2 regions of the Klebsiella sp. B345 genome follow, and region 1 is predicted to be linked to the other one. Evidence: predicted binding sites of a transcription regulator. Region 1 holds the regulator's gene; the other holds the start of a gene.
The links. Region 1 encodes ArgR, which controls arginine synthesis, uptake and breakdown. Its sites were predicted from a motif close to ANTGAATAAAAATACANT; they were not measured.
Positions count from the first base shown of each region.

Region 2: a site for ArgR is predicted at 1,977-1,994, ahead of argA (amino-acid N-acetyltransferase). Genes of this name have one in related genera too.

Region 1 covers NZ_CP180443.1:2,426,203-2,429,620, reverse strand. Annotated here, with positions in the region: gene aaeB (p-hydroxybenzoic acid efflux pump subunit AaeB) at 1-397, shown strand, start outside; gene ACMYSO_RS11425 (barstar family protein) at 552-827, shown strand; gene yhcN-B (DUF1471 family stress response protein YhcN-B) at 878-1,144, opposite strand; gene yhcN (peroxide/acid stress response protein YhcN) at 1,247-1,510, opposite strand; gene argR (transcriptional regulator ArgR) at 1,864-2,334, opposite strand; gene mdh (malate dehydrogenase) at 2,750-3,418, shown strand, end outside.
Region 2 covers NZ_CP180443.1:1,990,426-1,993,843, reverse strand. Annotated here, with positions in the region: gene recD (exodeoxyribonuclease V subunit alpha) at 1-562, shown strand, start outside; gene argA (amino-acid N-acetyltransferase) at 613-1,944, opposite strand; gene amiC (N-acetylmuramoyl-L-alanine amidase AmiC) at 2,171-3,418, shown strand, end outside.

The DNA of each region.
Region 1 (3,418 bases):
TTCATCGTTGACGACCAACACAGCGCGGCGCAAAGAGAACCATTTGCCAGCGCTGTATCAGCAGCTGTTCCTGTTGCTGAATAAGTTCCCTGGGGACATTGCTCGCTTTCGCCTGGCGTTAACGCTAATTATTGCTCATCAACGCCTGAGGGATGCGCCAGTACCGGTGAACGACGATCTGTCGGCGTTCCACCGTCAGCTGCGGCGTACCGCCGATCATGTGATTTCTGCCAGTAATGATGATAAGCGGCGTCGCTATTTTGCTCGCTTGTTAGAGGAGCTGGATGTTTATCAGGAAAAACTGCAGCTCTGGGAAGCGTCACCGCAGGTGACCGAACCCGTTCGAAGGCTGGTGGAGATGCTGCGGAAATACCAGCAAGCTCTCACCAACAGCTAACCCTCTGAACCGACGCCTGAAGCGTCGGTTTTTTTATCACTATACTTAAGCGTCGAGGACGTTTACGTTGTGTACAGGAGAGCGGGTGGAAAACCCGGCGCAGAAAGAGTATCGGGACGGGTGACAATAGCGCGATATTGACAGGGTGCGGGCGATGACTATCTATACCTTTGATTTCGATGATATAGCCGAACAGCAGGATTTCTATCGTGAATTCTCACGGACCTTCACGCTCAATCGTGACAAGGTGAATAATCTGGACTCTTTGTGGGAAGTGGTTACCGGAGGACTGCTGCCGTTGCCGCTGGAGATTGAGTTTATTCACTTGAGTGATAAGCAGCGTCGGCGCTTTGGGGCGTTGATATTGCTGTTTGATGAAGCGGAAGAAGAGCTGGAAGGGGAGCTACGCTTTAATGCCAGACAGGCATAAAAAAAGCCCCCGACAGGCGGGGGCAAGTCGTCGGAATAGACGACGAGGGTTTATTTGTACAACTCAGCTGTAGCGTGCCAGCTATCGCCGGTACGGGCTTCAATAATGCGGTAGCTGCTTGCGCCTTCTTTCTCGGCTTTCGCCGCCAGTTCCTGACGCATATCCATCGGGGCGCTGCCTACCTGAGAAACAGACACGGTACCCATAGACTGCAGATTTTGAGCTTGTTCTGCGCTGACCTGGTTCACGGCGGCATTCGCGCCGAAGGAGAGAACGGAAGCCAGGCCCAGGGATGCGATGATCATTGCACTTTTCATAATCTTTACTCCAACCATAATGTTGCAGCGGCGGGAGGTGTCATATGAACCTGGGCCGCTGGGAATATTCGTATTCAGTTAATAACCGACAATCGTTAAATCTTATTTATAAAGCTCAGCCGTTGCGTGCCAGTGGTCACCGGTGCGGGCTTCGATAATGCGATAGGAAGAAGCACCTTCTTCCTGAGCTTTCTGGTTCAGCATTTCATGCATATCCATCGGAGATGCGCTCACCGCGCCGACGGAAACGGTGCCGATTGACTGACGGCCTTGCGCCTGCTCGCTATTAATCGAGTCAGCGGCGAAAGCGCCAAAGGAGAGAACCGACAGAATGCTGAGTGCAGCTACAGTTGTTTTGATTTTCATGATGTTCACCTCGTCGAATCTTATTATTGAGGGCTCTTTGTTTCGTGACCCTCATCACAAAATCAAGTATACACTAATCACTGAAAATATTAATACCGTGCTAATTGTTTTATGAGTAAATAATTGCAAGGAATTGTCGTTTTTATAACGTATAAGTATTAGGAATGTCATTTTTTCGCCATGACTAGGTGTTATAGCGAATAAAATCATATGGATAGGTTAATTTGATATTTTGTGCGTTTTAGACGCAGTCATTCGGTAAAGGAATGTATAGAGGCGGAAAACCACACTAAATGTTAAAGAAATGCTGCGTTTTTGAGTGAGCCCCCTGGCGGGCGCCAGAGGGAAGGGGCTTACAGTTCTTGTTCGAACAGCACCAAAATTGCGTCGTGCAGATCTTTGACGGTAAATCCTCTGGCCGGGGTGGTAAAGATGGTGTCATCACCGGCAATACTGCCAAGAATGCCTTCCGCTTTGCCGAGGGAGTCCAGCAGGCGGGCAATCAACTGCGCAGCACCTGGGCTGGTATGAATCACTACCACGGCATCGTTATAGTCGATATCGAGGACCAGATTCTTCAGTGGGCTGGAGGTTGTCGGGACGCCAAGTTCGGCAGGCAGGCAATAGACCATCTCCATTTTGGCGTTCCGGGTACGCACCGCGCCAAATTTTGTCAGCATGCGGGAGACTTTCGATTGGTTAATATTATCGAAACCTTCTTCCTGCAGCGCTTGGACAATCTCGCCTTGAGAGCTGAACTTTTCTTCTTTAAGCAGCAGTTTAAACGCTTTAACCAGTTCTTCTTGTTTTGCCGAACTTCGCATAAGTCACCCAAATTATGGTGGTAAAAACAACATCATTATGCATAGTAATGAATTTTTATGCAAATAATCCGCAGAGGGATAAAGTAAATAATGTTATGAAGGGGGCATATTTTAGCAAATAACCCTGCGAAGGAACATGCCTTCATCACAGCCCGTAAATCGCTGTAAAAGTAAATTAATTGTTATGAGAATGATGTTGTTTTGCCGAGCAGGCTGGGTGTATTGTAACCAATAGTCGATCCGGTGAAGTATTGTGCCGGGTAGTCACCCTCAAGGATGAAAATGCGAAGCTGATGCATCACTGAGCAACAGTCCGCATTATTCAACCATACTGATTGTAATTGTTTATCTTGTGAATTAAGGTCCAGGCGACGGAATAACGAAAGACGATATTAACCATAATAAGGAGTTTAGGATGAAAGTTGCAGTCCTCGGCGCTGCTGGTGGAATTGGCCAGGCGCTTGCCCTACTACTTAAGACCCAACTGCCTTCAGGTTCAGAACTCTCGTTGTACGACATTGCTCCGGTCACGCCGGGCGTGGCGGTTGATCTTAGCCATATTCCTACCGATGTGAAAATTAAAGGTTTCTGCGGTGAAGACGCCATTCCAGCGCTTGTCGGGGCGGATGTCGTGTTGATTTCTGCTGGCGTAGCCCGTAAGCCAGGCATGGATCGCTCCGATTTATTTAATGTTAACGCCGGCATTGTGAAGAATCTGGTACAACAGATTGCGAAAACCTGCCCGCAGGCCTGCATCGGTATTATTACCAATCCGGTGAATACCACGGTGGCCATTGCTGCAGAAGTGCTGAAAAAAGCCGGCGTTTACGACAAGAACAAACTGTTTGGCGTGACCACGCTGGACATCATCCGTTCGAACACCTTTGTGGCTGAGCTAAAAGATAAATCGGCATCAGATATCGAAGTCCCGGTGATTGGCGGCCACTCCGGCGTGACGATCCTGCCGTTACTGTCACAGATTGCGGGCGTGAGCTTCAGCGATCAGGAAGTTGCCGACCTGACAAAACGTATCCAGAACGCCGGCACCGAAGTGGTGGAAGCAAAAGCCGGTGGCGGTTCGGCG
Region 2 (3,418 bases), 440 kb from region 1:
GCGTGAACGGGCGGAGCCCGAAGCGCTGCTCGCCGCTTTCGCGGAGTTCCAGCTGCTGTGCGCCCTGCGTGATGGCCCATATGGCGTTAGCGGCGTCAATGAGCAGCTAGAGCAACGGCTAAACCGCAACCGGGCGATTTCGTTGCTGCGCCATTCGCGTTGGTACGAAGGACGGCCGGTGATGATTTCGCGCAACGATAGTGCATTAGGGCTGTTTAATGGCGATATCGGCATTGCGCTGGAACGAGGGGAAGGGCTGCGGGTCTGGTTCCCGATGCCGGATGGCAGTATCAAGTCGGTACAGCCGAGTCGTTTGCCAGAGCATGACACCGCGTGGGCGATGACGGTGCATAAATCACAAGGTTCAGAGTTTGATCATGCGGCACTGATTCTGCCAGCGAAGAGCGTCCCGCTGGTGACCCGCGAGCTGGTCTATACCGCGATCACCCGCGCAAAACAGCGTTTATCGATGTATGCCGACGAGCAGGTACTGCTCCAGGCCATCGTTGCCCGCACCGAGCGGCGCAGTGGGCTGGCGGATATCTTCGCCAGTCATCAATAGTCGGCAGTAGCCCGGATACGGCGTTTACGTCGTTATCCGGGAAGGTTGCTTTAGCCGAGGTCGGCCATCATCACTTTTGAACGGCGCTGATAGTTGTACATCTCTTTCTTACTTTCCGGCAGCAGGTCGATATCCACTGGCGTGAAGCCGCGCTCCTGGAACCAGTGAATGCTGCGGGTGGTGAGAACAAACAGTTTGCTCAGCCCCATCTGTTTCGCCTGGGTGGCAATCCGGTTCAGCAGCACTTCGCCGCGGGATGAACTACGGTAATCCGGATGCACCGCCACGCAGGCCATTTCACCGATTTTCTCTTCCGGGAACGGATAAAGTGCGGCGCAGGCAATGGTGGTGTTATCGCGCTGAATAATGGTGAACTTATCGATCTCCATTTCCAACTGCTCACGGGAGCGGCGCACCAGAATCCCCTGTTGCTCCAGCGGGCTAATCAGTTCGAGGATCCCGCCGATATCGTTAATGGTGGCGCGGCGAATCTGCTCCGCACTCTCCATCACGATCTGGGTCCCGATGCCGTCGCGTGAGAACAGCTCCTGCAACAGTGCGCCATCTTCCTGATAGCTGATCAGGTGGCAGCGACGGACGCCGCTACGACAGGCTTTCACTGCGCCACGCAGAAAACGCACCGTGCCGGAGTTGTAATCTTCTTCCGCTTCCAGCTCTTCCACCCGAACCTGGGCTTCGTTTGGGAAGAGCTCGGGAACAATCTCGCCATCCTGGTTGTAAACGCCTTGCGAGGAGCAGAAGCCGATCATTTTCTCGGCTTTCAGCTTAATCGCCAGTTGGGTGGCGATCTCTTCCGAGGTCAGATTGAAGCTTTCGCCGGTCACCGAAACGGCAACCGGTCCCATCAGGACGATGGCGCCGTTATCCAGCTGACGATGGATAGCTTCTTCATCGATGCGACGAATGCGCCCGCTATGGCAATAATCAACGCCGTCATCAACGCCCAGCGGCTGGGCGATAATAAAGTTGCCGCTCACCACGTTAATATGGGCGCCCTGTAACGGGGTATTGTTCAGGCTCATCGACAGGCGCGCGGTAATTTCCAGCTGCAGCATACCGGCAGCCTGCTTCACCAGTTCGAGGGTTTTGGCGTCGGTTACGCGGGTCTGTTTATGGTAGACCGGTTCGTGACGGTGCTCCGACAGATTGGCATCAATCTGCGGACGGGCGCCATAGACCACCACCAGGCGGATGCCCAGGCTGTGTAACAGACCAATGTCATTGACTATGCTGGAGAAATTTTCATGCTCAATCGCTTCACCGCCAAGCATGATGACAAACGTTTTTCCCCGATGGGCGTTAATATAGGGGACTGAATGGCGGAATCCTTCTACCAGTTCGGTGCGACGTTCCTTCACCATGACAAACCCTCAATGCATGATTATTCGTAATAAGTGTATTTTTATTCTGTTTTGCGATTAAACGCAAGCCCAAATTTAGGGCTAAATTGATAATAATCTGTGGCCAAATACGCGTTCTCTAAGTTTGTTTACCCTTTTATTGATGACAGGTTATGCCGCTTTGGTTAAAGTTTCTGGTCAATCTGTTTGTTTTGAATACCAGTACGTTTTATTGCTTGGGAGTGGCATGCCGGGATACAAGTCAGGATTAAGCCGCCGTCGCCTGTTAAAAGGGGCGGGTGCGATGTGGTTAATGAGCGTCAGCCCGATCGGTTTTGCTGCGGCGGCGCAGGTCGTCGACGTCCGCGTCTGGCCGTCGTCAACCTATACCCGCGTGACGGTAGAATCTAATCATGTGCTGAAATACCGGCAGTTTGCTTTGAGCAATCCGGAACGGCTGGTGGTGGATCTGGAAGGGGTGAACCTGAACTCCGTGCTAAAAGGCATGGGGGGGAGCATCCGCGATGACGATCCCTATATTAAATCCGCGCGCGTCGGGCAATTTGATCCCCAGACCGTACGGATGGTGTTTGAGCTGAAGCAAAACGTCAAACCGCAACTGTTTGCCCTGGCGCCGGTGGCCGGCTTTAAAGAGCGTCTGGTGATGGATCTCTATCCGTCCAACGCCACCGATGTGCAGGATCCTCTGCTGGCCCTGCTGGAAGATTACAACAAAGGCGACCTCGAACGGCAGGTGCCGCCTGCGGAGAGCGGCCCGAAGCCGGGGAAAGCCGGGCGCGATCGGCCGATTGTGATCATGCTCGATCCGGGCCACGGCGGCGAAGATTCCGGCGCGGTAGGCAAATACCATACCCGCGAGAAAGACGTGGTGCTGCAGATTGCCCGCCGGCTACGGGCGTTAATCGAAAAAGAGGGCAATATGCGGGCCTACATGACCCGCAATGAAGATGTCTTCATTCCGTTAAAGGTGCGCGTTGCCAAGGCGCAAAAACAGCGCGCCGATCTGTTCGTCTCCATTCACGCCGATGCCTTTACCAGCCGGCAGCCACGGGGTTCTTCGGTCTTTGCCCTGTCGACCAAAGGGGCGACCAGTACCGCCGCTAAGTATCTCGCGCAAACCCAGAACGCCTCTGACCTGGTGGGGGGCGTCAGCAAGAGCGGCGATCGCTACGTCGACCATACGATGTTCGATATGGTGCAGTCGCTGACCATCGCCGATAGCCTGAAATTTGGGAAAGCGGTGCTGCAAAAAATGGGTAAAGTGAATAACCTGCATAAAAACCAGGTCGAGCAGGCGGGCTTTGCGGTGCTGAAAGCGCCGGATATTCCGTCGATCCTCGTGGAGACGGCGTTTATCAGTAACGTTGAAGAAGAGCGTAAGCTGAAAACCGCCACCTTCCAGCAACAGGTTGCCGAGTCCATTCTTGCAGGGATCAAAGCCTACTTCGCTGATGGCGCAACGCTGGCAAGACGC